DNA from 3 places in the Nocardiopsis gilva YIM 90087 genome. Region 1 is predicted to be linked to each of the others. Evidence: riboswitches for the same ligand, from Rfam matches in the RefSeq annotation. Region 1 holds a riboswitch; each other region holds the start of a gene.

Region 1 (10,152 bases):
CCCTGGTCGAAGACCTGCACGACGTTGGGGTGGGAGAGTTTCGCCACCGAGTGCGCCTCGTTGATGAACCGGCGCACGAACTGGGGGTCCTGGGCGAGGGACGGGTGCATGACCTTGAGGGCCACGCGCCGGTCGAGGCGCTGGTCATGTGCGATGTAGACGGTGGCCATGCCACCGCCCGCGATACGCGACTCGACGAAGTAGCGACGGTCGAGTGTCGCGCCTACAAGCGGGTCCGCAGTCGTCATGTCCACGAAGGTGAGTTTACGGGTGATCCGGGCGGGGCAGGCGACGCTTCCATAGAGCGTCGTGACATCGTAATAGCCCACAGGGGTGGGAAACGGGCACAGAGGGCGCAATCGCCCCGGCCCGCCCGGGTCGGACGGGCCGGGGCGGCGACGCGGCGTCAGTCCACGGCCGGGGACGAGGCCTGGGCGTAGCGGCGCACCGGGATCCGACCGGCCAGCCGGGCGGCGCGCCCGGCCCTGATGGCGTCGCGCATCGCCGCGGCCATCCGTACCGGGTCCTGGGCACGGGTGACGGCCGTCGCGAGCATGACGGCGTCGCACCCCAGCTCCATGGCGAGCGCCGCCTCACTGGCGGTGCCGATCCCGGCGTCGATCACCACCGGCACCTGCGCCTGCTCCACGATCAGCTCGATGTTGTGCGGGTTGCGGATGCCCAGCCCCGAGCCGATCGGGGCGCCCAGCGGCATCACGGCGGCGCAGCCCAGCCCCTCCAGCCGCCGCGCGAGCACCGGATCGTCGTTGGTGTAGGGCAGCACCACGAACCCGTCGTCGACCAGCCGCTCGGCCGCGTCCAGCAGCTCCACGGGGTCGGGCAGCAGGGTGCGCTCGTCGGCCACGACCTCCAGCTTGATCCAGTTCGTCCCCAGCGCCTCGCGGGCCATCCGGGCGGTGCGCAGCGCGTCCATCGCCGTGTAACAGCCGGCGGTGTTGGGCAGCGGGCGGATGCCGTTGCTCCGCAGGATGTCCCACACCGACCCCTCGGCACCGGGGGCGACCTTGCGCATCGCGACGGTCGTCAGCTCGGTTCCGGAGGCGATCAGCGCTTCCTGGAGAACCTTCAGCGACGGCGCGCCGCCGGTACCGGCGATGAGGCGGGAACCGAACGTCTCCCCGGCGATGACCAGGGGATCGTCGGTGGCTGCGGGGTCGGTGCTGGGACGCGTGGGACCGGTGGTGCCAGTGGGATCGGCGCCGCCCTCCGCGGTCGGGGCGGGGGTACACGGGGTCGTCGGGGTTCCGGACGTCATGGGTCAGCCTCCCTGCACAGCGGTGAGCACGTCCACGCGGTCGTCCTCGGTGACGAAGGTCGCCGACCAGGTGGCCTTGGGCACGACCTCGTCGTTGACCGCCACCGCGATCCCCTCCCGCGCCGCGGTCAGGGAGCGGACGACGTCGGCCACCGTGCTGCGCGGGGCCAGGTCGCGGGGCTCGCCGTTGATGATCACGTTCACGTGTGATCTCCTTCGATGTTCGACGCCGTTCGACGTCTTCAGCGGAATTCTCTGCTCCGGGGTGCCCGGGGGCCGCGCGATCCGCACGTCCCGCGCGGGACGGGAGCGCGTTTCAGGACAGGCGCGTCGCGGCGAAGCGGCGCGCGTAGTCCGGCAGCTCTCCGGTGGTCAGTGCCTCGGCCATGGCGTCGCCGGTGGCGGGGGTGAACAGGACGCCGTGGCGGAAGTGCCCGGCGGCCAGGTGCAGACCGGGCAGGCGGGTCGGGCCGAGCAGGGGTTCGTTGTCGGGGGCGGCCGGGCGCAGCCCCACGCAGGTCTCGGCGATCTCCAGCTCGCTGATGCCCGGCACCAGCTCATGGCCGTCGCGCAGCAGCTCCCACACCCCACCGGCGGTGAGCCGGGTGTCGTCGCCCATCTCCTCCTGCGTCGCGCCCAGGACGACCTCCCCGTCGGCGCGCGGCACGAGGTAGACGGGGGAGCCCTTGACCAGGCCGCGCACGGTGCGGGAGACGATGGGCGGCTCGCCCGGCGGCATCCGCAGCCGCAGCAGCTGGCCCTTGACCGGGCGGAGGGCGGGGACCACGCCCTCGGGCAGCCCGCCGATGTCGGGCGTGTGCGTCCCGGCGGCCAGCACGACCTGATCGGCGCTCACCTCCTCGCCGGACTCCAGCACGACGCCGCGGGCGCGGTCGGCAGACACCAGCACCGCCCTGACGCGGTCGGCCACGACGCGCGCGCCGCGCCGCTCAGCGGCGGTACGCAGGGCCGCCATCAGCGCGCGCGGGTCCACGGAGTGGTCGTCGGCCACGTGGATGCCGCCGCGCACCGCCGGGGCCAGCATCGGCTCCAGGCGGCGGCACTCGCGGCCGGTGAGCCGCTCGGACTTCAGCCCGAGCCGGGTCTGCAGTTCGCCGAGCTCGGTGAGCTTGGCGAGGTCGTCGGTGTCGAACGCGATCTGCAGCGTGCCCGACGCCCGGTAGGCCGTCGGCTGCCCGCTCTCGTCCTCCAGCTCGGCGACGAAGGCGGGGTAGCGGTCGCGGGACAGGGCGCCGAACCGCATCAGCGGCTCCTCGCCGAACATGGCCTCGGTGGCCGGGGTGAGCATGCCCGCCGCGACGCCCGAGGCGGGGAAGGGGCGCGAACGCCCCACGATGGTCGTCCGCAGGCCGCGCTGGGCGGCCCGCCACGCCGTGACCAGGCCGATCAGGCCGTCACCCACGACGACGACATCAGAGGTGGACCAGGGGTGACCGCGCACGGTCATGCCTCCACTCCCTTCGCCGGTATGACCCGGATCAGGTTCATGCGGTCGGAAGCTCACAGCCTCCCTCTCAGCCGGGTCCCACCCGGCTCCCGCGGGGAATCTCACGTCTTCACCGCCCATCTTAGGGCGTTTCCTCCGGCACGGCCGAGGGGCCGCCGACGCGGGCCGCTACGCCATGAGCGATACGGGTCGAGGGGCTGGTTTGCGCCCGGCGAAACTGTGGGAGATTGGCTGCGTGACACAGAACGACCACGACATCGAAGCCCTCGTCGGCGAATGGATGACCCTGAAGGAAGCCGCTCAGGCGCTCAACGTCAGCCCGAACCGCGTCAAGCAGTTCATCGGCGACCACAAGCTCCTGGGCATCCGGAAGGGCGGTGAGGTCGCGATTCCCGCCGCCTTCATCGCGGGCGGCGACATCGTCAAGGGCCTACCGGGGACACTCACCCTGCTCGCTGACGCCGGCTTCACCGACCACGAGGCGCTGAACTGGATGTTCACCCCGGACGACACCCTTCCCGGGGCACCCATCGAGGCACTGGCCGCCAACCGCGGCACCGAGGTGCGCCGCCGCGCCCAGGCCATGGCCTTCTAGCCGAGCGGGTCCTGGGACCAACCACCCCGGGGCCGCCCCCGCGCGGGACCCAGCGCGTTCGAACACTCCACCGCGGCGCGGCCGGACACCCCGGGCGCGCCGCGGTGCAGCTGCGGGTGCGCGGCGCGCCCCTCGGACCGGCACCGACCGCCGGCGCACTACCCTGGCCGGGTGACTGAGAGCCCGCGAGAACGCCTGTCCACGGCCCGCCTCTACCTGTGCACCGACGCCCGCACCGAGCAGGGCGACCTCGCCGCCTTCCTCGACGCGGCGCTGTCCGGCGGGGTCGACATCGTCCAGCTGCGCGACAAGACCCTGGAGGCCCGCGAGGAGCTGGCCGCACTGGAGGTCATGCGCGACGCCTGCGAACGCCACGGCGCGCTGCTCGCCGTGAACGACCGCGCCGACATCGCCCACGCCGCCCGCGCCGACGTCCTCCACCTCGGCCAGAACGACCTTCCGGTGCCCTACGCCCGCGCCATCCTCGGCGAGGGCCCGCTGATCGGCCGCTCCAACAACAACCTGCCCATGGCCACGGCCTCGGCCACCGAAGCGGGGGTCGACTACTTCTGCGTCGGCCCGACCTGGTCCACCCCCACCAAACCCGGCCGCCCCGCCGCGGGCCTGTCGCTCGTCCAGGAGACCGCCGGCCTGCGGCCGCAGCGCCCCTGGTTCGCCATCGGCGGCATCGACCTGGACAACCTCGATCAGGTCCTCGAAGCCGGCGCGACCCGTGTGGTCGTCGTCCGCGCCATCACCCGGGCCGACGACCCCCACGCCGCCGCTGCCGCCTTCAAGCGGCGGCTCGCCGCGATTAGCTGAGCCGCACGCTTCGCGGGCGCCGCTGGCCCCGGCCCTCGGCCCGGCGTGAGCCGGGTGCCCGACCTTCGTCTCAGGCGTAGACGTGGTTGAGCGCGCTGGGATGGGTGCGCAGGAAGCCCTCGATGGACTGGGCGGGGTGGCCGGTGAGGTGCGGGACGGTCGCGGAGACGACGTCCATCTCTCCGCTGGCGATCGCGGCGTACGAGCTGGCCCACCCCTCGACCTCCCACTCGGGGGCGCCCGTGGGACGGCGCGAGGCCAGGGCTTCCTCCCAGGTCTCGGGCACGTAGCGCACGGTCTTGCCGGTCAGCGTCGAGAGGCGCTCCACGGTCTCGCCCATGGTCACCGCCTCGGGACCGGTGACGTCGTAGCTCGCGCCGTCGTGGGCCGCGCCCTCGGTGAGGACGGCGACGGCGACGTCGGCGATGTCGTCGCGGGAGACCCACGCGACCCGTCCCTGCCCGGCGGGGCCGCGGATGACGCCCGAGTCGTCCGCCCAGTGCGGCAGCACATCGAGGTAGAAGCTGGGGCGCAGGAAGGTGTGGGCCACGCCGGTGGAGCGGATGTGGGCCTCGGTGTAGAAGTGGTCGCGGGCGAAGGTGAAGGTCGACGCCGGGGCCGCGGACAGGAAGGACAGGTAGACGATCCTGGTCACACCCGCGGCGACGGCGGCGTCGACCGCGCTGATGTGCTGGTCCACGCGGTCGGCGGACTCGGTGGCCGAGACCAGGAACAGGGTGTCGGCCCCCTTCACCGCGCGCTCGAAGGCGGGCATGTCCTCGTAGGGCGCCATGGCCGCGCTGGCGCCGGGCAGCTCCGGTGCGCGGTTGAGGTCGCGGACGATGAGTCGCTGGGGGATCCCCCGTCGGGCCAGGCGGGCGGCCACCCGGCCGCCCAGGCCTCCGGTCGCGCCGGTGATGCCGATGGTGTGCGTTATTGCCTGATCGTCACCCATGGCTCCCTATTCTCACCTGATGCCCGTTCCGGCGCACCCGCGGCGCGCCGATCGGAGCGTCACGCGCGAAGGGCGGTGTCCGCGGATGAGGTGCCGTCCTCACCTCACCCGCGGATACCGCCCATCGCCGACATCGCTCTTTCATCCCCGTGTGCTGCGACTGGCCGACCTGAGGGGCCCGATCGGCGGTGCCGCCGTTGTCATGCCGCGATCGGGCTCTGATCCGACTCAAACAGGCTTTGCCTCCCCAGTCGATCCGTCACGGGGAGGAACCGGCCTCATCCCTCAGGTGGGGAGGCGTCATGCTCCCCGCCGGGAGAGCGGGGGCGTGGCGGTGCCGTGGCAGCGGTCGGGCGGGGGTGCCCGTCAGTGCTTGCGGGCGGTGGCCGCGACGATCAGGTCGGCCAGGGCCGGGCGGGCCGCGTCGTCGACCTCGGGGCTCTCCAGGGCCTCCGTCGCCTGCGCCACGTAGCCGTCGATGCGCCGCTCGCAGGCCTCCAGCGCGCCGCACTCCGTGGCCAGGGCGCGCATCCACTCCACCGTCTCGGGCGTCAGGTGGGGGTCGCCCAGGTGGCGGCGGAACTCGGCGGCGTCGGCCGGGGTCGCGCGTTCGAGGGTCTCGGCGACCAGCAGGGTGCGCTTGCCCTCGCGCAGGTCGTCGCCTGCGGGCTTACCGGTCTCCTCCGGGTCGCCGAACACGCCCAGCACGTCGTCGCGCAGCTGGAAGGCGATGCCCAGCGCGATCCCGTAGTCGCTGTAGACCCCGGCGAGCTCCGCGGAGCGTCCGGCCAGGGCGGCGCCCATGTGCAGCGGGCGCTCGATCGTGTACTTGGCGGCCTTGTAGTGCATGACGCGCAGCGACGCCTCGACGCTCTCCGAGCCGCGCACCTGCTCCAGCATGTCGAGGTACTGCCCGGCCATCACCTCGGTGCGCATCTCGTCGAACGGCCGGCGCCCCGCCCGCAGCGCCTCCAGCGGCAGCTCGCTGCCCTGGAACATCTCATCGCTCCACGCCAGGCACAGGTCGCCGATCAGGATCGCGGAGCCCTGCCCGAACCCCTGGGCGCCGCCGCTCCAGCCGGAGCGCCGGTGCAGCGCCTCCAGGCGCTTGTGCGTGGCCGGCAGGCCCCGGCGGGTGTCGCTGTTGTCGATGACGTCGTCGTGGATCAGGGCGCAGGCCTGGAGGAACTCCAGCGACGCCGCGGCCGTGTAGATGCCCGGGACCTCGGCGCCGCCGGCGCCGCGCCAGCCCCAGTAGCAGAAGGCGGGGCGCAGCCGCTTGCCGCCCGCCAGCATCGCCTCCAGGGCCTCCATCACGGGCGCCAGCTCGGCGCCGATCTCCAGCAGCTGGGCGCGGCGGCGCTCGGTGAAGGACGCGATCTCGGCGTCCACGGCCGCGCGCACGAAGGAGACGGGAGACGAAGAAGTGGAGGTCATGAGGGCAGGTTATCCGCTGTCCACAACGGCTCCTCCACCGCAGTACCAAGGGCTGCCCCCTCATCCCACCAGGAGTGTGGCCTAAGGTGGATCACATGCTTGGCACAATGACACGCTCCGGTACAGCGCCGCGCCCTACTCCGCGCCCGCGCGACATCCGCGACCTGCTCAACGCCGGCGAACCGACCTTCTCGTTCGAGTTCTTCCCCCCGAAAAACCCCGAAGGCCAGCGCAAACTCTGGCGGGTCATCCGCGAGCTCGAGGCCCTGGCCCCGTCCTTCATTTCCGTGACCTACGGCGCCGGCGGAGGCACCCGCGACCGTACGGTCGAGATCACCGAGCGCGTGGCCACCGACACCACGCTGCTCCCGGTGGCCCACATGACCGCCGTGGACCACTCGGTGCGCGAGCTTCGTCACCTCATCGGCCGCTTCGCCGACGCGGGCGTCAGCAACATGCTGGCGCTGCGCGGGGACCCGCCCGGCGATCCGCTGGGCGAGTGGGTCAAGCACCCCGAGGGCCTGATGTACGCCGACGAACTGGTCCGGCTGCTCAAGGAGACCGGCGACTTCAGCGTGGGCGTCGCCGCCTTCCCCTACAAGCACCCGCGCTCGCCTGACATCGAGTCCGACGTGAAGTACTTCGTCCGCAAGTGCGAGGCCGGGGCCGACTACGCGGTCACCCAGATGTTCTTCGAGGCCGACGACTACCTGCGGTTGCGCGACCGGGTGGCGGCCAAGGGCTGTGACGTTCCGATCATCCCCGAGATCATGCCGGTGGTGAAGCTCTCCACGATCGAGCGCTCCGAGCAGCTGTCGGGCGCGCCGTTCCCGCGCCACCTGGCCGAGGAGTTCGAGAAGGTGGGCGACGACAAGGAGGCCGTGCGCCGCCTGGGGATCGAGCAGGCGCAGCGGCTGTGCGAGCGCCTGCTGAACGAGGGCGCCCCGGGCATCCACTTCATCACCTTCAACCAGTCCACCGCCACACGCGAGATCTACCGCGAGATCGCGCCGCACCGCGTTCCCGCAGGGGGAGACGCGCGGCCATGATCGCGAAGGGCTGGTGCGGACTGCCGGGGAACCGGAAGTCCGTCAGCACATCGACGAAGCCGCAGGACGTGTAGAGGCCCCGGGCGACCGTGGGGCCGCTGTGGGTCGACAGGACGGCGGTGCGCTCGGCGCGTGCCGCCGTCAGTCGGTACAGCAGCCGCCGCCCGATCCCCCGCCCCTGGTGGTCGGGGTGCACGTGGACCTCGGCGATCTCGAAGGAGTCGCGGAACCAGCGCCGCTCGGCGGAGGGGTCGCGGGCGCGCAGCGCCTGGGTGACGACATCGTGCCACCACTGGCCGCGCTGGCCGTGGAACCCGTAGGCGAAGCCGACGGCGCCGCCCGATGCGTCGACGGCGGTGACCGACTGGAACCCTGGGTTGCGGGAGTGCTGCTCCATGATGACCTTGCGCCCACCGAGCTGGTCCTGTGGCGGGTCCATGGCAGCCGCGTAGATCTCCATCAGCGCGGGCAGCGCGTGGACGAAGGCGGGAGCGGCCAGTTCCCACAGCTCGGTGTCGGTCTGCACAGCGCCACCCTATGCCCTGCCCAGCTCCCGGCTCCCGCGGCGATACTTCGTTGATCTCGGAGATATTGGGGTCAAAATCGCCCGTGAGACCCCAATATCTCCGAGATCAACGAAGCGGGCGGCGAGGTGGCGACACGCCCGGGGACCTGGTGCTTCTTGACGGGGTGGGGCGGGTGCGATTAACTGGAGCCCGTTCGAACCTCTGTTCGAAACCAGAAAGCGCCGAGTGCCTCCTCGGACTCGTGCCCGACCGCCGTCCCCCCTGGCGTTCGGGCACGGGGAGAGCGGCCGGGCGGGGGAGGGGAAGCCCCTGTGCCCGGCCGCTCTTCTTGTGCCCGGGCGCGTTTTTTGTCTCCTGACTCCCTTCGCGTCTCGCCGCTGCGCGCACCGCGCGTACGGCAACGGCCGCGCACCTCGAACGAGGTGCGCGGCCGTCGGTGACGCGTGCAGGGAGCCCCTGGGGCAGGGGGGCGTTGACGAAGGAACCGGTCCGGTTCTGGGTTGTCTAGAAGGCGTCGACCGCGCGGCGCGCTTCCGGGTCGAGAACGCCCCAGTTGATGAGTTCCTCGGTCAGGTCGCCGGGCGAACGGTCGTAGATGACGGCCAGCGACCGCAGGTCCTCCTGGCGGATCGAGAGCACGCGGCCGTTGTAGTCGCCGCGCTGGCTCTGGATGGTGGCGACGTAGCGGGCGAGCGGCCCCGCCTTCTCCTGGGGCAGCTGCTGCATGCGCTCCAGGTCGATGACGAGCTTCGGCGTGGGGCCGAGCGGCGTGGGCGCGGCACCGCCGGGCAGCAGTTCGGACATCGGCACGCCGTAGAAGTCGGCGAGCTCGGCGAGCTTCTGCACGGTGACGGCGCGGTCGCCGCGCTCGTAGGAGCCCACCACGACGGCCTTCCAGCGCCCGTGGGACTTCTCCTCCACCCCGTGCAGGGACAGCCCTTGCTGGGTGCGGATGGCGCGCAGTCGCGCGCCGAGGGACTTCGCGTATTCGGATGGCATCTTCTTCGTCGCTCCCCGGCCGTGAAGGTGGCTGGCGTGGGTGGTGGATCGGGCGTTCCCCGGCCACGGCCCGTCCGGCGGAACGCCGCGTTGTGCGCTGCCTTCCGCGGGGGCCACCACTCCGTGCAACGGGCCACACCGTACTCGTGCGTCGGGTGGCACGGAGCGTCCCCCACCCAGATTGGTTACGGACAGTGACGGTAGGGCGGTCCGCGCGCCAGGTCAAGCCGTTGGGTGGAAACGCGACTAATCAGTGGCCAAACCGTGTGTAAGTGAGGGCTCTCTCATACCGGGATCAACAGGGTCGTGCGGCGCCTCGGTCAAGAGGCGAAAAGCCCGCAGGTGTAGGGGATTCCGTGTTTTCAGGGGGTGAACACAAGGGGGTGCGGCAGGCCCGGAATGTGGCGGCCGACTGCATAGTCAAGAGGTTGTTATGTGATCAGTGTCATATTTTTGCCATGTTTGCTCTTGCCCGTGATCAGGGCACGGGAGGCGGCGCTGGTAGCGTGGGGTCGATCGACATCCTTTAACGTCCTGTTCAGTGAGGCAGGGAAGGGGGTCACTACTTTGTGTGCTCAAAAGCGCACAGAAGGTGACGCGCGTACTGCGCATACCGCAGATCCGCCGAAAACCGCCGACCACGGCGACTCCAAGACCGTTCTCGAAGGACCCGAGATCCAGCGGGCGCTCACCCGTATCGCCCACGAGGTCCTCGAACGCACCAAGGGCGGAGAAGACGTCACCCTACTGGGAATTCCCACCCGGGGCGTCCCGCTCGCCGGACGACTCGCACAGCGCATCGAGCGCGTCGAGGACCGCGCCGTCCCCTGGGGGTCGCTGGACATCACCATGTACCGCGACGACCTCCGACTGGCACCCGCGCGGGCGCTCGGCCGCACCGACATTCCGGCCGAAGGCATCGACGGCCGCGTCGTCGTCCTCGTCGACGACGTCCTGTTCTCCGGACGCACCGTCCGCGCCGCCCTCGACGCCCTCAACGACCTGGGCCGCCCGCGCGCCGTCC
Region 2 (10,152 bases), 2.2 Mb from region 1:
TCCGCCGGAAGCGCCAGCACCATGGGGTCGCGCAACAGGTGGATGTGGCGGAGCTTGCCCGCGCGCGTGTCCGGCGCGAGCCCGCTCCAGTCGTCGACCACGGCGACGTCGATCTCTCCGGCGCTCACCTTGTGCGCACCGGTGCCCTCCATCGCCTGGCGCAGCACCAGTTGCATGCGCTCGTGTCGGCGCAGGATCTCGGCCAGCTTGGGGGCGAAGGCCACCGCTGCGGTGGGGAACGCCGTCACCGTGACGCGGCCGCGGGGAACGTCGGTCTGCGCGGCCAGCGCCGACTCCGCGGCCTCGACCAGGGCAAGGATCTGTTCCGCCTGCTCTGCCAGGAGTCGTCCGGTATCGGTCAACTCGGCGCTGCGGGCGGTCCGGTCCAATAAGGAGGCGCTCACCTCGCGCTCCAGAGCGGACAGCTGTTGGGAAACAGCTGACGCTGTGTAGCCAAGTGCCTGCGCAGTGCCAGCAATGGTGCCGTGCTCTGCGAATTCTCGGAGGATCTTGAGCCGCCGGAGATCGAGCATAAGGTCATCTTACGCTGGCCATAGAAAAGACTCGCTTGTGGTGATGGACGCGGCGCGGCAGGGTGAAAGTGGATGCGGGATGAACACACATCCCGGCCCGCACACCAGTCACCGGACGTATGCGGAGTTGATCGCTTCATGTCTGTCAGCGTGTCGGCGACACTCGCCGTCAACGAAGCGCTCGCCGAGCGGCGGCACCAGGGATTGCCCGTACTTCCGCTGGGCTTCGGCGAGGCCGGACTCCCTGTGCACCCCGCGATGCGGGACGCGCTGGCAGCGGGAGGTGACAGAAACGCCTACGGTCCGGTCGCCGGACTGGCGTCGCTGCGGACGGCCGCCGCCGGGTACTGGGACCGCCGCGGACTGCCCACCGACCCCGAGCTGGTGATCGCGGGCCCCGGCAGCAAGCCGCTGCTCTACAGCCTGCTGCTGAGCATCGGCGGCGACGCCGCCATCGCCGCGCCGAGCTGGGTCAGCTACGCCGCCCAGACGCACCTGGCCGGACACAGCGTCGTCTTCGTCCCGACCGCGCCCGCCCAGGGCGGCGCGCCCCAGCCCGACCTGCTGACCGACGCGGTGACCCGGGCCCGCATGGACGGCCGCGACGTCCGCTCGGTCATCGTGACCACGCCCGACAACCCCACCGGGACCGTGCCCTCGCGGGGGACGATCCGGCGGCTGGCCGACGCGGCGCGGGCGCTCGACCTGGTGATCATCTCCGACGAGATCTACCGCGACCTCGTCCACGAGCCCGGCACCGTCGTGCACAGCCCCGCGGAGTTCGCCCCGGAGCGCACGGTCGTCACCACCGGGCTCAGCAAGAACCTCGCCCTGGGCGGCTGGCGGCTCGGCGTCACCCGGCTCCCCGACAGCGACATCGGGCACCGGCTCCGCAGCGACCTGCTGGGCGTGGCCAGCGAGATCTGGTCCACCCCGGCCACGCCGATCCAGCAGGCCGCCACCTACGCCTTCGGTGAGCCGGCCGAGATCACCGACCACATCGCCCGCAGCCGGCGGCTGCACGGCCTGGTCGCCCGCGCCGTCGCCGACCGGTTCGTGAGCGCCGGAGCCCTGGTCGCCCCGCCGCAGGCCGGCTTCTACCTCTACCCGGACTTCGACGGCCTGAAGGGCTCGCTGGCCGCCGACCACGGGGTGACCACCGGCCCGGAGCTGTGCGCCCTGCTGCTGGACTCCTACGGCATGGGAACGCTGCCCGCGGCGGAGTTCGGCGAGGACGAGCGGGCGCTGCGGATGCGCATCGCGACCAGCCTGCTCTACGGGGAGACCGAGGCGCAGCGCTACTCCGCCCTCGCTGCCGACGACCCCCTCGCCCTGCCGTGGATCCGGGCGCACCTGGACCGCCTCGACGACGTGCTCGACCAGCTTCTGTCCAACGACCGGGTGCCCTGCGGCGAGGTCGGATGAGCGCGCGGGAGGAGAGGACGACGACCCACGGAGTGGCCACCGCCTGGTGAGCCCGGCCCAAAGCGGCAACGGGGGCGAGGAGCGGGACCGGAGAGGGGCCGGTCCCGCTCCTCCACGTTGTCGCCGCGGTCCTCGGGACGCGCGGGGCGATCAGCGGCGGGTCAGCAGGCCGGGGCCGAGCGGAGCGCCGCCCCCGCGGGCGTTCGACGCCGTCGCCGTCTCCAGGGGCGGTGCGCCGGTGGGGGCGATCACCGCCCGATAGTGCTCCAGGAGCTGGTCGCCGATCACCTCCCAGGTCCGCCCTTCGACCGTGCTGCGTGCCTCGGCGGCCAATCGCTCGCGCAGCGCCGCGTTGTGCACCAGGCGCCCGGTGGCCAGGCGCAGTTCGCGCACCGAATTCGGGGCGTACAGCAGGCCGTTGCGCTCGGGGACCACCAGGTCCAGCGGGCCGCCGGAGGCGGGGGCCACGACCGGTACGCCCGAGGCCAGGGCTTCCTGCACCGCCTGGCAGAACGTCTCGTCGGCGCCCGTGTGCACGAAGACGTCGAAGGAGGCGTAGAGCCGGGACAGCTCCTCGCCCGTGCGCTGGCCGAGGAACACCGCTCCGGGCAGCCGCCGGCGGAGCCGGGCCCGGTCGGGACCGTCGCCCACGACCACCACCCGCACCCCGCGCAGCTTCGCCACGTGGGCCAGCAGGTCGACCCGCTTGTCCCGGGCCAGGCGGCCGACGTAGCCGACGATGACCTCCCCGTTGGGGGCCAGCCGTCGGCGCAGCGCGGCGTCGCGGTGGCGCGGGTCGAAGCGCGTGGTGTCCACGCCGCGCTGCCACAGGCTCAGCCGGGGGAAGTCCTGGTCGGCCAGCTCGCGCAGGGTCGCCGACGAGGGCACCAGGGTGCGGTCCACCGCGGAGTGGACGCGGCGCAGGAAGGGCCAGAGCAGGTCGCCCGCGGGAAGGCCGTAGCGGGCGGTGAATCCGGGCAGGTCGGTCTGGTACACGGCGACCGTGGGCAGCGCCCAGCGGCGCGCGATGTCCACTGCGGTGTGCCCCAGCAGCGCGGGGGAGGCCAGATGGAGGACGTCGGGGCCGAAGGCGCGCAGCGCGGCGGTGACGAGCCGCCGCGACGGCAGCCCGCCGGTGAAACCGCGGTAAAAGGGCAGAGGCACGCCCGGAAGGCGTACCACCGGGAACCCCGCGTAGCGGGCGGGGCCGGTGCCCGGAGCGAGGATGAGGGCCTGGTGGCCCCGGGAGGCGAGGTGTTCGGCGACCCGGCAGACCGAGTTGGTGACGCCGTTGACCTGGGGAAGGAAGGACTCGCTGATGATCGCGACGCGGAGAGGGGAGGCGGATTGGGAGGCGGCGGGAGGCGGGGGAACGGGCGCGGAGGCGGCAGCAGGCACGGTGTATCTCCCAACGGCGGGGGGCTCCTACCCGGCACGCTAGGTACCGCACGTAAACCCCTCCGGACCTGCGGTGGGCGCCCGATTGACGATCTTCCTCCGGGTATGCGAAGCGCGGGTCGGCGACGGTCCGGACCGATATCGCGTCAGTGGAGGTGTTTCGGCACGGATGGCCGTAGGATCGCGAGCTGTCGCCAATCACGCGTCCACGGATCAGGAGCGCCGCATGACCCTCGTCGAATGGGCAGAGCTCGTCAGTGCCGAGCTGGAGCTGGGAGAGGAGATCGGCAAGGGCGACGTCGATCGGATCCTGGACCTCGCCCGGGACGCCGCGCACTCGGTCGCCCGCCCGGCGGCGCCCCTGACCACCTACCTGCTCGGTGTCGCCGTCGGCCGAGGAGCCGACCCTGTGGAGGCGGCGGCCGTGCTCAGCCGTCTGGCGCTCGCCCAGGCGCCGGAGTCGCCCGACACGCCGTGAATTCCGCTGGTCATACGCCTGTTACAGAACGCAGAAGCGACCAGTCCGAGGATGAAACGTGACGCATACGTGACGAAACCGGTCAAAAAACCAGGTAAATGTGGCAGTGCGTTGCATCACGTTGATCGCGGCGGTGCGTCGTGCCGTCGTCGCCCTACCCCGTCCTCACCCGGGCGGAGGGCGGCGGATCCTTACCCCCTCGCTCGAACACATAGGGAGTTCGTCCATGGATCAACTCACGGACATGCTGGACACCCTCTCCGGCATTATCTGGAGTGAGTACGTCCTCATCCCGTTGCTGCTGCTCACTGGGTTGTTCCTGACGATCCGACTGCGGCTGCTGCAGTTCCACAAGCTCTTCCACGCCCTCTGGCTGGCACTGGTCCGCCGCAAGGAGGCCGAGGGCGTCCAGGGCGACATCTCGCACTACCAGGCGCTGAGCACCGCGCTGGCCGCCACGGTGGGTGTCGGCAACATCGCCGGTGCCGCGCTGGCGATCGGCATGGGCGGTCCCGGTGCCCTGTTCTGGATGTGGATGACCGGCCTCGTCGGTATGGCCACCAAGTACAGCGAGGCGCTGCTGGGCGTGAAGTACCGGCAGGTGGACAGCGTGGGCAAGCAGAGCGGCGGCCCCATGTTCTACCTCCGCCACGGTCTTCCCGGCGGGCTGGGCCTGGCGCTGGGCGTCCTCTTCGCCGTGTTCGGCGCCATCGCGGCCTTCGGTATCGGCAACGGCACCCAGGCCAACACCGTCTCGCAGCAGCTCAACAACGTCTGGGGCGTTCCGACCTGGGTGGCCGGTGTCGCGATGGTGATCATCGCGGGCACGGTCATCCTCGGCGGTATCAAGAGCATCGGCCGCGTGGCCGCCGGGATCGTGCCGATCATGATCGTGCTCTACATCGGCATCACTCTGACCGTGCTGATCGTGCACGTCGGCGACATCCCCGCGGCGCTGGCGCTCGTCCTGACCGACGCCTTCACCGGGCAGGCCGCCGCCGGCGGCGGCGCGGCCTCCGTGTTCGTCGTGATCCAGGCCGGCGTGGCGCGCGGCATCTTCTCCAACGAGTCGGGCCTGGGCACCGGCGCCATCGCGGCCGCCGCGGCCAAGACCGACCAGCCGGTGCGCCAGGCGATGGTCTCGATGACCCAGACGTTCATCGACACGCTCATCGTCGTCACCATGACCTGCCTGGTCATCATCGTCACCGGCGTCTGGGAGGAGGACGGCACCGGCGACGGCGCCCAGATGACCTCCGAGGCGCTGCAGAGCGGCCTGTCGGCCATCACACCCGGCCTGGGCGCCATGGGCGGCTACATCGTGGCCATCTCCGTCGCGGTCTTCGCCTTCACCACCATCCTCGGCTGGTCCTACTACGGCGAGCGCTGCATCGACTTCCTCGTCGGCCACAGGGGCGTGCCCGTCTACCGCGTGGTGTTCGTCGCCATGATCTACGTCGGTGCCGTGGCCTCCCTGGACGTCATCTGGGTGGCCAGCGACATCGCCAACGGCCTGATGGCGCTGCCCAACCTGATCGGCCTGCTGCTGCTCTCCCCGGTCATCGTCCAGGAGACGCAGAGGTACTTCAGCAACCCCGACTGGAAGAACCCGGACATCAAGGTCCCCGACGTCCGCCAGCAGTGACCCGTTCCAGGCCCCGCCCCGCAGACCACGCGGGGCGGGGCCTTCGTTGATCTCGGGGATATCGACCGAATACTCGCCGATATTCGGTCGATATCCCCGAGATCAACGGGGAAACGGGCGAGGGCCGTGGGGGAAGCCTTAGTGGTCGGCCGCGACAGCGCCCCACCACGCGTGGAAGTGGTGGACCGGGCCCTTGCCGCGGCCCGCGTCGAGTTCGTCGGCGTGGCGCAGGGCCTCGGTGAGGTACTCCTTGGCGTCCCGCACGGCCGCGGGGACGTCGTCGCGCTGGGGGAGGAGGGCGGCGATGGCGGAGGACAGGGTGCAGCCCGTGCCGTGGGTGTTGTGCGTGCGGACGCGCTCGGCGGTGAAGGTCCGCGGCGGCCAGTCCGGTTCGACCAGGAGGTCGGTGCTGTGGCCGCTGTCCGCGCCGCCGAGGTGGCCGCCCTTCAGCAGCACGCGGCGGGCGCCCAGAACGAGGAGGCGCTCGGCCTGGGCACCCATCGTCTCGATGCTGCCGGCCTCGTCCGCGCCGAGGAGTTCGGCGGCCTCGGGGATGTTGGGCGTGATGAGATCGGCGCGCGGGAGGAGCTCGTCGCGGACCCCCGCCACCGCCTCGGGCGCCAGCAGCCGGTCGCCGCTCTTGGCGACCATCACCGGGTCGAGCACCACGTTGCGCAGCGCGTAGTGGTCGATGGCCGCGGCGACCGCGCCGATGACGCCCGTGTCGGACAGCATCCCGATCTTCACCGCGTCCACCCGCGCGTCGGTGAGCAGCGTGTCGAGCTGCGCCGAGACGAACTCCGCGGGGACGGCGTGCACGCCGGTGACACCGCTCGTGGACTGGGCGGTCAGGGCGGTGATGACCGTCATCCCGTAGCCGCCGAGCGCGGAGAAGGTCTTCAGGTCGGCCTGGATGCCGGCGCCCCCGCTGGGGTCGCTGCCGGCGATGGACAGGATGTTGTAGCCGCTCATTGGCGTTCCTTCGCTAGTACGAGCTAGATCAGGTTCGACGGGTGTGCTCTCAGCCGGGACGGCTGATCACCAGCGGGTGATCGTCTCCCGGCACCCCGCGCCGTGATGGACGTTGGATGGAGTTGTCGGGGTGCCCGTCAGCCGCGCTCGGCCGAGTCGACCGGGTCGGCCGAGCGGTGGCGGCCCCGAGTCTGACCGGCCCCGTTCGCGGCACCCTGCCGCCGGGCCTGGACACGCCGTTCGAAGAGCAGCACGGCGACGACGACCGCGAAGCCCAGAACCGCCAGGGCGACGGTGACCGGAATATCGCCCTGCGGCGCCTGCAGCGTGCGGTGCTCGTCCTGCCACGGCCACAGCGCGCGCAGCGAACCGGCCATCAGTCCGGTCAGGACGACCAGCGTGATGTGGTGGTAGCTCTCCATGAGCCACTGCAGCAGCTTGACGAAGAACGCCAGGCCGATGATCGCGCCCAGCGCGAACGTCCCGATGTAGCCGAAGTCGCGGGCGTTCAGCGCGTCCATCGTGGCCGTGTACAGGCCGAAGGTGAGCAGGATGAACGAGCCGGAGACGCCGGGCAGGACCAGCGCGCAGACGGCGATGGCCGCGGCGCCGACGACGATGAAGAAGTTGGGTTCGACGTGGGCCGGGGGCAGGCCGGTGAGCAGGAACGTCACCGCCGCGACGGCCAGTGCCACCAGGTAGTCGCCGGGCCTCCAGGTGCGCCCGGAGCCGCTGTAGGGCACCCACAGCGAGGCCAGGATCAGGCCGAAGAAGACCGCGTAGGCGTACTGCTGCTCGTGCTCGACCAGCGGGGCCAGGAACTTGGCGGCGACAAGGGCGGCCAGGACCATGCCGATCAGCACGGCGATGATGGCGCCCCAGTCGGCCTTGCGGAACTCCTCGGCGGCGCGCGCGCCGCCACGGCCGCGCGGCAGGTCGCCGGCTGCCAGCCGGATTCCGTTCACCGCGTGGCCCGCGGAGGTGATGAGGTTTTCGTAGATGCCCACGATCAGTGCGACGGTGCCGCCACTGACGCCGGGGACCACCTCCGCGGTCCCGATGAGGGCGCCGCGGAACGCGTTGAAGAGGTGAGTACCGACTGACTTCGCCATGTCTCGCGTTTCGTCTGAATGGGTGCGGGAGGAAATGGGAGCAAGTGAGCTGGGCGACCGCCGCCGCGGGCGGTGCGCCCCCAGTCTAGGGGCGGCCGAGGGGGACGGTTCGGCGCTGTGTGGGGAAGTTTCGGACACGATGCTGTGACGCGGCCCCGTGTGTACCGGCATCGTATGGGTAGTAGTCGCGTCGACGCGTCGGGAAGCCGGGAGGCGTAGGGGACGCCCCGGTACGACACGACGTCCGCGGCGTGCGGCGCCGCGGAGACGGGGGAGGAATGTGATGAGGGAACGATTCCGCGATGCCCAGGGTCCCGGATGGGGCTGGTGGGGAGCGGCACGTGCCGCCTCTTGTGCATCGGGGGCACCATCTGTTCTCCTGCTGGAGTCCGCCTGAGGCGGTGCTTCGTGCGTTAACCGAACGGGTATCTGAAAATCGAATAACGATCACTGCTGTTCCGATCAACGGCGATCGAAGGGAAACCTGGATGAGCGACACCCGCAGTCTGGGCGAATACACGGCCGGTGGGGATCACACCGGTCCCGTCATTTCGAGTAGCGACCACATCGGACTGGCCGAGGCACACTCGGCGCACAACTACAACCCCCTGCCCGTTGTCATCGCCGAAGGCGAGGGCGCGTGGGTCACCGACGTCGAGGGCCGCCGCTACCTCGACTGTCTCGCCGGATACTCCGCGACCAACTTCGGCCACAGCAACCCCGACCTGCTGGCGGCCGCACACCACCAGCTCGACCGGGTGACGCTCACCAGCCGCGCCTTCTACCACGACCAGTTCGGCCCCTGGGTCACCGCCCTCGCCGACCTCGTCGGCAAGGAGAAGGTGCTGCCCATGAACACCGGCGCCGAGGCGGTGGAGACCGCGGTCAAGGTGGCCCGCCGGTGGGCCTACGACGTCAAGGGCGTCCCCGACGGGCAGGCCACGATCATCGTCGCGGGCGGCAACTTCCACGGCCGCACCACCACCATCATCTCCTTCTCCGAGGACCCCGACGCCTACGGCGGCTTCGGTCCCTACACCCCCGGCTTCCGCGTGGTCCCCTACGGCGACGCCGACGCGATCGCGTCGGCCATCGACGCGACCACGGCCGCGGTCATCGTCGAGCCCGTGCAGGGCGAGGCCGGGGTCATCGTGCCGCCCCCGGACTACCTCCCCCGCATCAGGGAGATCTGCGACGACAACCGGGTGCTGTTCATCGCCGACGAGGTGCAGTCGGCCCTCGGCCGCACCGGCACCGTGACGGCCTGCGAGCACACCGGCGTCATCCCCGACGCCTACCTCTTCGGCAAGGCCCTGGGCGGCGGCATCCTCCCCGTCTCGGCCATGGTCGCCGACGAGGACGTCCTCGGCGTGATCCAGCCGGGCCAGCACGGCAGCACCTTCGGCGGAAACCCGATGGCCGCGGCGATGGGCCGCACCGTCGTGCGGATGCTGCGGGAGGGGCCCTACCTGGACAACGCCCAGCGGCTCGGCGAGGTGCTGGGCACCCGGATCAAGGAGTTCGTCGGCAACGGCGCGGTGGCCGCGCGCAGCATCGGGCTGTGGGCGGGGGTCGACGTCGACGAGTCCCTGGCCAGCGGGCGGGAGCTGTGCGAGCGGCTCGCCAAGAAGGGCGTCCTGGTCAAGGACACGCACGGCTCGACGGTCCGGCTCTCGCCGTCCCTCGTCGTCACCGAGGACGACCTGAACTGGGCGCTGGACCGGTTCGGTGAGGTCCTGGCCGAACTGCGCGCGGAGAAGGGCTAGCGCGCGGCCCCTGACCGGCACTTCCCCGCGGCCGGAACCGGCCCGGGACAGCGGTTTGGCCCGGCCTCCGTCCCGTCCGTCCGCACCTGGGACGGGGCGGAGGCCGGTACGTCCTACTCGACCTCGGCGACCAGCACGTCGGGATCGGCGTTGTCGAGGGTGTCGCGCGTGACGTACAGCGCGCGGCCGGGTCCGGAGGCGATGCGCTCGGCCACGCGGTCGGTGAACGCCGCCTGCCCCGCCGCGGTGGGATGGAAGGTGCTCCGATCCACCTTGATGCCCTCGCTCAGGTCGCGGATCAGGACCCCGTTGAGCCACGGCTCCTCGGCGTCCACCTCGTGCCCCTTGAACACCGTGTAGATGTCGACGAACTCCACGCTGCCGACCTGGCTCTCGTCGGCGATCTCGGCGTCGGCCCGGTTCACGGCGTTCTCCAGCTGGAGGTTGAACCGCTTGATCGTGTCGTTGAGCCACTTCTGGTCGCCGACGGTCAGTGTGTAGTACATCCCCTGGGGCTTCGCGGGGAACAGCCGCGGATACCCGAGCACGACGACGCGCGCGTCCGGCGCCCGGTCGCGGATCTCGGCGAGCAGGTCGTCGAAGGTCGCCTTGAACTTCTCCATCCGCTTCTCGACGTCCTTCTCCTGGCCGGTGCAGGCGTCGGCCTCCACCAGCGGCAGCCGCACCATGCACGTGCGCAGCACCGGCGTGAACCCCAGGTCGTTGCCGCCGACGCCCAGGGTGATCAGGGACGTGTGCGGGGTGATCCGGTCGAGCTGGGAGTCGGCCGAGCCGACCTCCTTCAGCATGGCGCGGCCCTTCT
Region 3 (10,152 bases), 2.5 Mb from region 1:
CGGAGCAACCACCCGCGCGTCTCCCGAACCACCATCGCGGGCCACGCCCGCACAGCCAGCCGGTCAATGAGAATGTCATCCGCCTCGTTCATGTCGGCAGCATCGCAGCACACCCGACGCTCGGCTCACCGCGGGCGGCAGGTCCCTTCCCAGGATCGCGGCCATGGTCCGCGTTCCCAGGCTGAGCTCGTCACGAGAGCGTTCGCCGGTGCGGATCGGGTGGACACGGTCGGCTCCGGTGATCGCGTCCCGGGTACGCCTCCACAACGAGACGTCAGCCATGCTCGGGATCCCTCCTCCCACCGTCGGCCGCCGACGACTCCGTCGCCTTGCCGAGCGACGCGGGCTCCCTTGGGCGGGCTGTGCGAACCTGCCGGTCTGACCGCCCCATCCAAGCCGAAGGCCCGCGCCTGTACGAGGCGCCATTTGACCGTGACCATCTGCTGAAGCAGAGCCGGAGCCGCCGCTCCGGCCAGAAGCGCCATCAACGAGGACTCGATCTGCCCGGTCAGGACGAGGACGAACCCCGCGAACGCGCCCAGAACGACGTGGAACACCGCGGCCAGCAGATCGGGGGCGAGGTCACAGCTGGCGCTGAAGGACGGACGTTCGCTCGGTTCACCCCCCTCCTTGATGTGCTTGTTGCGAGCCGATTGCCAGGCCAGGACCGCCGAGTACAGGTCGAGGAGGCCCCGAATCGAGCCTCCGGCCGCAGCGATCAGCGTCACACTGAGAATCGGATCCATCGTCGCGTACGTCTCCAAGGACGGGAGGACCAGCCTTCCACGCGCTTGAGAAGCGGGCGGAGTCCTTTGCTGGGATTCCCGAGCGGGGGCAGTGGTTTGTCACCTAACGGTGAGAACCCACTGCCGGGCTCACATGAACAGCGGCTTCCAGGTGCCCAGGGAGAGGGACAGGGCGTGGGCGGCCACCAGCAGCGCCGCGGTTGTGACGAGGAGCCAGGTGTCGGAGCGGCGCCAGACACTCTCGCGGGCGCGGGTGCGTGGTCCGGTGCCGAAGGCGCGGGCGTCCATGGCGGTGGCGAGCAGGGTGCCGGTGCGGATGGAGCGCACCAGGAGGGCGAAGGCCTTGCCGGTGAAGATCGTGGCCGCGGTCAACGGGTTGCGTCCCGCTTCCAGTCCGCGGGCGCGGCGGGCCAGGGTGAGCGTGCGCCACTGGTCGGCGAGCAGGGGAATCAGCCGCAGCGCCGCCAGCACGCCCATCGCCGGGCGTTCGGGGACCTTGAGCCGTTGCACCAGCGCGTCGGTCAGCTCGGTGGGCTCACTGGTCGCCGCCACCAGCACCCCGGGCAGGGCGATGGCCAGCAGGCGCACGGCCAGCCCGAACGCGGTGAGCGGGCCGTCCTCGCCGAAGACCAGGTTGACCACCCCGACCGAGAATGCGGCCAGGAGCAGCGGGCCGCCGAGGGTGACGGCGGTACGCCGGGGGATCCCCGCGAAGGGGAGGAGGAGCGCGATGGCGGCCAGCACGACGCCCGGGGTGACCGGATCGACCGTCGGGATCAGCGCCGCGGTCACCATCAGTGCGGCCACCACCTTCGCGGCCGGGTTCGCGCGGCGCAGCCACGCCCGTGCGGCGGGACGGGCCGCGCGCTCGCCGGCGGGAGGGGGTGCGGGCTCGTCACGCGGCAGGGCCGTGGGCTCGTGGGGAGCGACCGACGGTGGCGAGCTGGTGGCTCGCGTGTGGGGAGCGTGCGGTTCGGTCGGGTGTGTGGTCATCGTGTGGCCTCCCGTTCGGCCGATGGGGCCGGGGTGACGCGGCCGTCGCCCACGCGCAGTTCAATGTCGGTGAACCGGTCGAGCAGCAGGGTGTCGTGCGTGGCCATGACGATCGCCCGCCCCTCGCTCCGGAGGTCGGCGAGCAGGGTCACCAGCTCGGACCAGGTTCGGGTGTCCTGGCCGAAGGTCGGCTCGTCCAGCAGCAGCACGTCGGGCGCGTGGGCCGGTCCGGAGCTGAGGGCCGTCGCGACCGAGAGTCGGCGCTTCTCGCCACCGGAGAGCGTGTTGGGGTGGACGTCGGCGAGACCGGTCAGGCGCAGCCGCTCCAGCAGTTCCTCCACCCACGCCGCCGCCTCGCGCTCGCTCAGCCCGGTGCGCCGCGGGGCGAAGGCGAGCTCGTCGCGGACGGTGCCGGTGACGAACTGGTCCTCGGCGTGCTGGAAGACCGTGCCCAGGTGACGGGCGAGCCTGCGGGCGGGCCAGCGGATCAGCGGGCGCTCGTCGATGGCTGCCAGGGCGCCGCGCGGCTCGACCGCGCCACCATGCGGCGCGGTGAGCCCGGCCAGCAGCATCAGCAGAGTGGACTTGCCCGACCCGTTGGGTCCGGTCAGAGCGGTGGCCGACGCGGAGGTGACCGCAGCGGCCGCCCCGTCGAGGATCGTCGCGGGCGGGCCGGTGCCCGGCCCGAGCGCTTCGGGTGTGCGGGCGACGAGATCGACCGCCTCGATGAGCGGCGACGCGGGCGACGAACATGCGACGGGCCGTTGCTCGGCTCGGGGTTCGTGACCGGGCACCCACACGCCCTGCTCGGCGAGATGGGCGCCGTGGGTGGCGAAGACAGTGCCCGGCGCGCCGTCCGCGATGACGCCGCCGCCCGGTTCGAGGACGACGACACGGTCCACCAGTCCGACCACGTCGGCCACCCGGTGCTCGACCAGCACCAGCGTCGCCTCGGTGGTGGCGACCAGGTCCGCCACCACCTCGCGGACGAGGCGCGCCCCGGCCGGGTCGAGGTTGGCGGTGGGCTCATCGAGCAGCAGGAGGCGCGGGTTCATCGCCAGCGTCCCGGCGATGACCAGCCGCTGCTTCTCGCCGCCGGACAGCGCGGCGGTCGACCGCGCCATGCCATAGGGGAACCCCACCTGGTCCAGCGCGGCGTGCACGCGCGGCCAGATGTCCGCGCGCGCGACGGCGCGGTTCTCCAGACCGAAGGCGACGTCGTCGCCGCTCCGCGCCATCACGAGTTGGGTCTCCGGGTCCTGGCTGACCAGGCCGATGTCGCCGCGGCGGCGGTCGGCGTGCTCGCCGTCGACGAGGAGCGTCCCCTCCTGCTCCCCGGAGATGGCGGCGTCGGGGCCGGTGAGTCCGGCGAGGGCGTGCAGCAGGGTGCTCTTGCCCGCCCCGGAGGCCCCGAGGAGCAGGACCCGCTCCCCCGGCTCGATCGTCAGGTCGACGCCGCGCAGCGCCCACGCGTCGCGGGCACCGTGCCGCCACCCCCATCCGGAGAGCCGAACCGCGGCCCCGCCCCCGCTCATCCGCGTGCCGAGGGGAAGGGGGTGAGGGCGCCAGCGCGGGCCAGCGCCGTGGTCAGCAGGCGACCGCCGACACCGGCGATGACGGCGGCGCTGAGCACCACGATGACCCCGTAGGCGGCCATGAAGGTGACCGGCCAGGCGGCGTAGTAGAGGGCGAGGTCCATGACGGTCGGCGCGAGCCCGGCGGCGGCACCGGCGAGCACGGAGATCCCCATCCCCCAGCGGCGGAAACGGCCGAGCGTGAAGACCACCTCGGGCAGCAGTCCCTGCAGCAGCCCCGCGAGCAGGACCATCAGTCCCCATTCGGTACCGAGCAGCATCGAGACCGTCGCCGCCGCGACCGAGGTGAGCACACCGGCGCCGGGCTTGCGGATGATGAGCATCCCCAGCACGCCGGGCAGCAGCCACACGCCGTAGATCACCGCCTGCGCGGGCGGGAAGAAGAGGAAGAGGGGGGTGGTGGATGCCCACAGCATCCCCCAGACCCAGAAGATGACGCCGATGGCGACGCCCAGGACGGCGGCGACGACGATGTCGACGGTGCGCCAGCGGACACCGGAAACGCCCATGAACTCGGCGATGCGCCGCCGCAGAGCGGCGGCGCGGGTGGCGACTGCGTTCAGCACACCGGTTCCGGTGGATTTGGTCGTGGAGGTTGCTCCAGGCGTGGATGAGGTTCCCACGGCGGTGTTCCTGTCCCTTCGTGTCAGCACACGAGAGGGCGCGAAGTGCCAAGAGGGCCGGGATCGAGGCGCGCATCCGCGCGCCGACCGATTCCACGGCCGACGGATCCTACGACTTCCTTCGCCGGCATGACCCGGATCAGGTGTGTAAGGGTCTGCGGTTCCATCCCGCACTCTCAGCGCCGAAGCGCTCCCCTGTCGGTTCCCTGCCGTTCTGGCAGTTCATTCCATTATGGGTGACTCCGCGTGGAGATAGGCAACGTGGGATTCTCCAACCGCTGAGGCGCGAGATTGTCGACAGGGAGCCCTTGACAACGCCGCAGGGCCGGTCGGATCACAGATGACCGACCGGCCCGACACACGAGGTACCGCCTACGCCGCGACCGCTACCGCAGCACCATTCCGTCGTCCATGGTCTCGGGCGGCTGCGGGACCACGACCAGGCCCATCTCGGCGGGGTCGGCCAGCATGGGGTGGGCGGGCAGGACGCGCACGGTGTAGCCGCACGTTCCGGCGCGCCGGAGGGGGACGGAGCCCGCGTAGCGCACCAGCGGCCCCTCGCTCCCATCGGGCTCGCCGACCACCTCCAGGTCGGCCACGACCGGTTCCACCAGCCGCTCGTCGCCGGTGACCCGGCCGATGGCGACCTCCACCTGGATGTCCTCGGGCGCCAGTCCGGCCAGCCCGAGGGTGGTGTGCACCTGCATCTCGCCGCCGACCTGGGGTGGGTCTTCCATTCCCACCACCTCCACGTGTTCGATGCGCACCCCCGGCCAGGCCTTGCGAACCCGGCGCTTCCACTCGGCGAGTTCGCGCGCACCGTTCATGTCCTCGCCCGCCAACCGGCGGGAGGAGTCGGCCGCCCCCTGGTAGAGGCGGGTGACGTACTCCTGCACCATGCGCGTGGCCAGCACCTTGGGGCCGAGCGAGACGAGGGTGTGCTTGACCATCTCCAGCCAGCGGTTGGGCAGGCCCTCCTCATCGCGGTCGTAGAACTGCGGCGCGACCTCGCCCTCGATCAGGTCGTACAGGGCCGCCGCCTCCAGCTCGTCACGGCGGTCGGGGTCGCGCACGCCGTCGGCCGTGGGGATGGCCCACCCGTTGGAGCCGTCGAACCACTCCGCCCACCAGCCGTCGCGGACGGACAGGTTGAGCCCGCCGTTGAGCGCGGCCTTCATGCCCGAGGTGCCGCAGGCCTCCAGTGGGCGCAGCGGGTTGTTCAGCCACACGTCGCAGCCCTGGACCAGGGAGCGCGCCAGTGCCATGTCGTAGTCGGGCAGGAAGACGATGCGGTGGCGCACCCGCGGGTCGTCGGTGAAGCGCACGATCTCCTGGATGAGGCGCTTGCCGCCCTCGTCGGCCGGGTGGGCCTTGCCCGCGATGACGATCTGCACCGGGCGATCCGGGTCGAGCAGCATCGACTTGAGCCGGTCGCGATCGCGCAGCATGAGGGTGAGCCGCTTGTAGGAGGGCACCCGGCGGGCGAATCCGATGGTCAGGATGTCGGGGTCGAGGACGTCGTCGATCCAGCCCAGCTCGGCCGAACTGGCCCCCCGCTGCCGCCAGGAGGCGCGCAGCCGCTCCCGCGTGTCGGCGACCAGGCGGGAGCGCAGCGTGCGGCGCATCTCCCACAGATCCGCCTCGTCGGCGTCGGTAATCTTGCGCCACCCTTCGGAGTGGGTGAACTCGGCGGAGTCCTGCACCATGCGCCCCGCCATCCGCTGGGCCTCATCCGCCACCCAGGTGCGCGCGTGCACGCCGTTGGTGATGGAGGTGATGGGCACCTCGGCGGCGTCGAAGCCCGACCACAGCCCCTGGAACATGTCCCGGGCGACGGCCCCGTGCAGTTCGCTGACGCCGTTGACGCGCTGCGCCAGCCGCATGCCCATCACGGCCATGTTGAACACCGCGGGGTCACCGCCCGCGTAGTCCTCTGTGCCGAGCTCCATGACGCGGTCGCGCGGGACACCCGGTGTCGCGGAGACGTCGGCGGTGAAGTGCCGCTCGACGAGGTCGCGCGGCAGGCGGTCGATCCCGGCGGACACCGGCGTATGGGTGGTGAAGACCGTGCCCGCACGGGTGGCCTCGGCCGCCTCGTCGAAGGTCAGTCCGGCCTCGTCGATGTACTCGCGGACGCGTTCCAGGCCGAGGAACCCGGCGTGCCCCTCGTTCATGTGGAAGACCTCGGGGCGGGGGTCGCCGGTCTGCTCGCAGTAGACGCGGACCGCCCGGACCCCGCCGATGCCGAGCAGCAGCTCCTGGCGCAGCCGGTGCTCGCTCCCGCCCCCGTAGAGGCGGTCGGTGATGCCGCGCAGCTCCGGGTCGTTGCCCTCGTGGCACGCGTCCAGGAGCAGCAGCGGGACGCGTCCGACGCGGACCACCCACACGTGCGCGGTGATGCGGCGGCCGTCCGCCATGTCGACGCCGATGCACACGGGTTCCCCCGCGGCGTCGGACAGGCGGCTCATGGGCAGTCCGCGCGGGTCGATCTCCGGGTAGCCCTCCAGCTGCCAGCCCTCGGGCGAGAGGGTCTGGGTGAAGTAGCCGTGCCGGTAGAGCAGACCGACGCCGATGAGCGGTAGGCCCAGGTCGCTGGCGCTCTTGAGGTGGTCGCCGGCGAGGATGCCCAGTCCGCCGGAGTACTGGGGCAGGGCGGCGGTCAGGCCGTATTCGGCCGAGAAGTAGGCGATGCCCGAGGGCGGCTGGGACAGGCCCTGATACCAACGTGGTCCGGTGAGGTAGGTGTCGAGGTCGGCGGCGGCCTCGCGCAGACGGGCGCGGAACTCCTCATCGCGGGCGAGCGCGGCGAACCGCTCCCCACCGACCTCGCCGAGCATGCGGAACGGATCCTGGCCGACGCTCTCCCACACCTCGGGATCGATCGCGGCGAAGACCTCGCGGGTCGCCGGGTGCCAGGCCCAGCGGAGGTTCGCGGCGAGTCGGCCCAGCGGGGCGAGTTCGTCGGGGAGGACGGTACGGACGGTAAATCTGCGAATCGCCTTCACGGAGCGTGAGGCTAGTCAATTCGGCGCGGTTACGCGACCCCCTTAGGCCTTTATTCAACGAACACGTCAAAATCTTAACTTCCAGGTTTCTGCGGCGCTTTTCCCCGTATGTCGCAAACCGGAATATCCGGGACAGACCACTCTTCTGGCTCGCCACTCCATGATCACCCCGCACACGCGACACACCCATTTAACCGATTATGGCCACCCGCGAAGCCAATGTGACGATTGCTCCCACTAGGGACACACGACCGCTTTGTCGTTGTTTCCTGCGTGAAGCGGGTGAAGATACATCCCACAAAGAACCATTGCCAGTGTGACGACAATCACAAAAAATACGCACCGCAAACCATCGGATGCGGGCCATTCCGGGCCGACGATAGACAGTGAGAGCGCGTCGCTCCGCGCCACCCGGGGTCCACCTATGTCGCCTTTCGGGTCCGCTGAGCTGCCCGCTCTCAAATGCCTTTCACGCCACAAACGCCACGAACTTCCCACAATCGCCGGAATCGCGACACTCTCGCTCTCTGCATTGGTGCACTTGTGATCGGACGCATTCCCATTCTGAACGTCGCTCCCGTACCCGACCTCGGCGCGGCCAAGGCCGTCGCCGGTGAGACCTTCACCGTCAGCGCCACCGTGATCAGGGAGGGGCACGGCGCCCTCGGCGCGGCTGTGGTGCTGTACGACCCTCGGGGACGGCGCCAGGAGCCCGTGCCCATGCGCGAGGTGGCGCCGGGAACCGACCGCTACGCGGCCGATGTGCGTGCGTCCCGCGAAGGCGCGTGGCGATTCGCCGTCGAGGCGTGGGACGACCCCTTCGCCACCTGGCGGCACGACGCCCAGATCAAGATCCCGCTGGGGCAGGACGTCGAGCTGATGATGGAGGAGGGCGCCCGGCTCCTCGAACGGGCGGCGCGGCGCGTACCGCGCCGCCCCGAGCTGGCCAAGGTCGCCGACCGGCTCCGCGACACCACCCGGTCGGCGACCGAGCGCTTGGAGCTGGCCACCGGGGCCGAAGTCGTCGCGGAGCTCGGCGCCGCCCCGCTGCGCGACCTGGTGACGCGGTCGAAGAAGTTTCCGCTCGTCGTGCACCGCAAGCGCGCGCTCTTCGGCTCCTGGTACGAGTTCTTCCCACGCTCTGAGGGCGCGGAGCCCGCCGACCACGACGGCCAGTGGCGCCCGGGCACACTGCGCACCGCCGCCAAGCGCCTTCCGGCCATCGCCGACATGGGCTTCGACGTCGTCTACCTGCCGCCGATCCATCCCGTGGGTCACTCCTTCCGCAAGGGTCGCAACAACACGCTGCAGGCTGGGCCGGGCGACCCCGGCTCGGTGTGGGCGATCGGCTCGGCCGAGGGCGGCCACGACGCCATCCACCCCGACCTCGGCGACATCGACGACTTCGACGCGTTCGTCGCCAGCGCGCGCGAGCTGGGGATGGAGGTCGCGCTCGACCTGGCCCTGCAGTGCTCACCCGACCACCCCTGGGTGACCGAGCACCCCGAGTGGTTCACGGTCCGCGCCGACGGCTCCATCGCGCACGCGGAGAACCCGCCCAAGAAGTACCAGGACATCTACCCGCTGAACTTCGACGCCGCCCCCGAGGGGCTGTACGCCGAGGTGCTGCGCGTCGTCCGGCACTGGATGGCGCACGGGGTGCGCATCTTCCGGGTGGACAACCCGCACACCAAGCCGGTGGCGTTCTGGGAGCGGCTGCTCGCCGAGATCGCGCGGACCGACCCGGACGTGCTCTTCCTCGCCGAAGCCTTCACCCGCCCGGCGATGATGCACACCCTCGCCAAGATCGGCTTCCACCAGTCCTACACCTACTTCACCTGGCGCAACGGCAAGGAGGAGCTGGAGGACTACCTGCGCGAGCTGAGCGGGGACGCCGCCGCCTACATGCGTCCGAACTTCTTCGCCAACACCCCCGACATCCTCCACGCCTATCTGCAGCACGGGGGGCGCCCGGCGTTCGAGATCCGCGCGGTCCTGGCCGCCCTGCTCTCCCCGACGTGGGGGGTCTACTCGGGCTACGAGCTGTGCGAGAGCACGGCGGTGCGGCCGGGAAGCGAGGAGTACCTGAACTCCGAGAAGTACGAGTACCGGCCGCGCGACTGGGCCGCCGCCGAGGCGGCCGGGACGACCATCTCGCCGCTGCTGACGCGGCTCAACCAGCTGCGGCGCGAGCACCCCGCCCTGCAGGAGCTGCGCAACCTGCGCTTCCACCACATCGACCGGCATCAGCTGATCTGCTTCTCGAAGCGGACCGCCGCCGATGGCGACGGCCCGCGGCAGGACTGCCGCCAGCACGGCCCGGCCGTCCTGGACCCTGCCATTCCGGAGGGTGCTGTTCTGGATGGCGCCGTTCAGGACGATGTCGTTCTGGTCGTGGTCAATCTCGATCCGCATCAGCCCTGTGAAGGCACGGTGTGGCTCGACATGCCCGCTCTGGGGTTCACCTCCCAGGACACGATCCTCGTCACGGATCAATTATCGGGCGAAACGCATGAATGGGGCGCGATGAATTATGTCCGCCTCGACCCGAATATCCGACCAGCCCACGTATTCACCGTCGCACCCTCCGGAAAGCCCCGATAGCACCCGCCAACGGGCACATCCGGCGGAACACACTGGAACGACAACCGGTGGAGTAGTTTCGTGACACATCCGATGCCTGAGCCCGGAGACACGCCCCACGGGGTCGTGCCCGACACCTTTTCGCACGAGAACCCTCGCGACCCGTACTGGTACAAACGCGCGGTCTTCTACGAGGTGCTCGCCAGAGGCTTCTACGATTCCAACGGCGACGGCACCGGGGATCTCCGCGGACTCGTCGAGAAACTCGACTACCTCGAATGGCTCGGCATCGACTGCATCTGGCTACTCCCCCTGTACGCCTCACCGCTGCGCGACGGCGGCTACGACATTTCCGACTACATGAAGATCCTTCCCGAATTCGGGAAGATCGCCGACTTCGTGGAGCTCGTGGAGCAGGCCCACCGGCGCGGTATCCGGGTCATCACCGATCTCGTCATGAACCACACCAGCGAGCAGCACCCGTGGTTCCAGGCCTCGCGCAGCGACCCCGACGGGCCCTACGGCGACTTCTACGTCTGGTCCGACCACACCGACCGCTACACCGACGCCCGGATCATCTTCGTCGACACCGAGTCGTCCAACTGGA

The links. Region 1 has a riboswitch for thiamine pyrophosphate ahead of thiO (glycine oxidase ThiO). Riboswitches for the same ligand answer to the same signal wherever they lie in the genome.
Region 2: linked by a shared signal. The riboswitch ahead of thiD (bifunctional hydroxymethylpyrimidine kinase/phosphomethylpyrimidine kinase) and the one ahead of thiO (glycine oxidase ThiO) in region 1 are both predicted to bind thiamine pyrophosphate.
Region 3: linked by a shared signal. The riboswitch ahead of CDO52_RS22675 (ECF transporter S component) and the one ahead of thiO (glycine oxidase ThiO) in region 1 are both predicted to bind thiamine pyrophosphate.

Annotation. Positions count from the first base shown of each region.
Region 1 covers NZ_CP022753.1:2,571,619-2,581,770, forward strand. Annotated here, with positions in the region: gene pknB (Stk1 family PASTA domain-containing Ser/Thr kinase) at 1-254, opposite strand, end outside; gene CDO52_RS11735 (thiazole synthase) at 407-1,276, opposite strand; gene thiS (sulfur carrier protein ThiS) at 1,280-1,480, opposite strand; gene thiO (glycine oxidase ThiO) at 1,593-2,744, opposite strand; TPP riboswitch at 2,736-2,847, opposite strand; gene CDO52_RS11750 (Rv2175c family DNA-binding protein) at 2,980-3,339, shown strand; gene thiE (thiamine phosphate synthase) at 3,511-4,161, shown strand; gene CDO52_RS11760 (SDR family oxidoreductase) at 4,232-5,116, opposite strand; gene CDO52_RS11765 (polyprenyl synthetase family protein) at 5,483-6,553, opposite strand; gene metF (methylenetetrahydrofolate reductase [NAD(P)H]) at 6,649-7,602, shown strand; gene CDO52_RS11775 (GNAT family N-acetyltransferase) at 7,520-8,128, opposite strand; gene bldD (transcriptional regulator BldD) at 8,634-9,128, opposite strand; gene pyrR (bifunctional pyr operon transcriptional regulator/uracil phosphoribosyltransferase PyrR) at 9,696-10,152, shown strand, end outside.
Region 2 covers NZ_CP022753.1:4,756,402-4,766,553, reverse strand. Annotated here, with positions in the region: gene CDO52_RS21300 (LysR family transcriptional regulator) at 1-533, opposite strand, end outside; gene CDO52_RS21295 (pyridoxal phosphate-dependent aminotransferase) at 672-1,958, shown strand; gene CDO52_RS21290 (glycosyltransferase family 4 protein) at 2,109-3,356, opposite strand; gene CDO52_RS21285 (DUF6457 domain-containing protein) at 3,583-3,834, shown strand; gene CDO52_RS21280 (alanine/glycine:cation symporter family protein) at 4,061-5,479, shown strand; gene thiD (bifunctional hydroxymethylpyrimidine kinase/phosphomethylpyrimidine kinase) at 5,618-6,451, opposite strand; TPP riboswitch at 6,440-6,559, opposite strand; gene CDO52_RS21270 (DUF368 domain-containing protein) at 6,589-7,563, opposite strand; gene rocD (ornithine--oxo-acid transaminase) at 8,052-9,329, shown strand; gene CDO52_RS21260 (SGNH/GDSL hydrolase family protein) at 9,443-10,152, opposite strand, start outside.
Region 3 covers NZ_CP022753.1:5,095,600-5,105,751, forward strand. Annotated here, with positions in the region: gene CDO52_RS22655 (GNAT family N-acetyltransferase) at 1-92, opposite strand, end outside; gene CDO52_RS22660 (hypothetical protein) at 126-728, opposite strand; gene CDO52_RS22665 (energy-coupling factor transporter transmembrane component T family protein) at 876-1,739, opposite strand; gene CDO52_RS22670 (ABC transporter ATP-binding protein) at 1,736-3,274, opposite strand; gene CDO52_RS22675 (ECF transporter S component) at 3,271-3,843, opposite strand; TPP riboswitch at 4,057-4,164, opposite strand; gene glgP (alpha-glucan family phosphorylase) at 4,344-6,962, opposite strand; gene CDO52_RS22685 (alpha-1,4-glucan--maltose-1-phosphate maltosyltransferase) at 7,506-9,566, shown strand; gene treS (maltose alpha-D-glucosyltransferase) at 9,639-10,152, shown strand, end outside.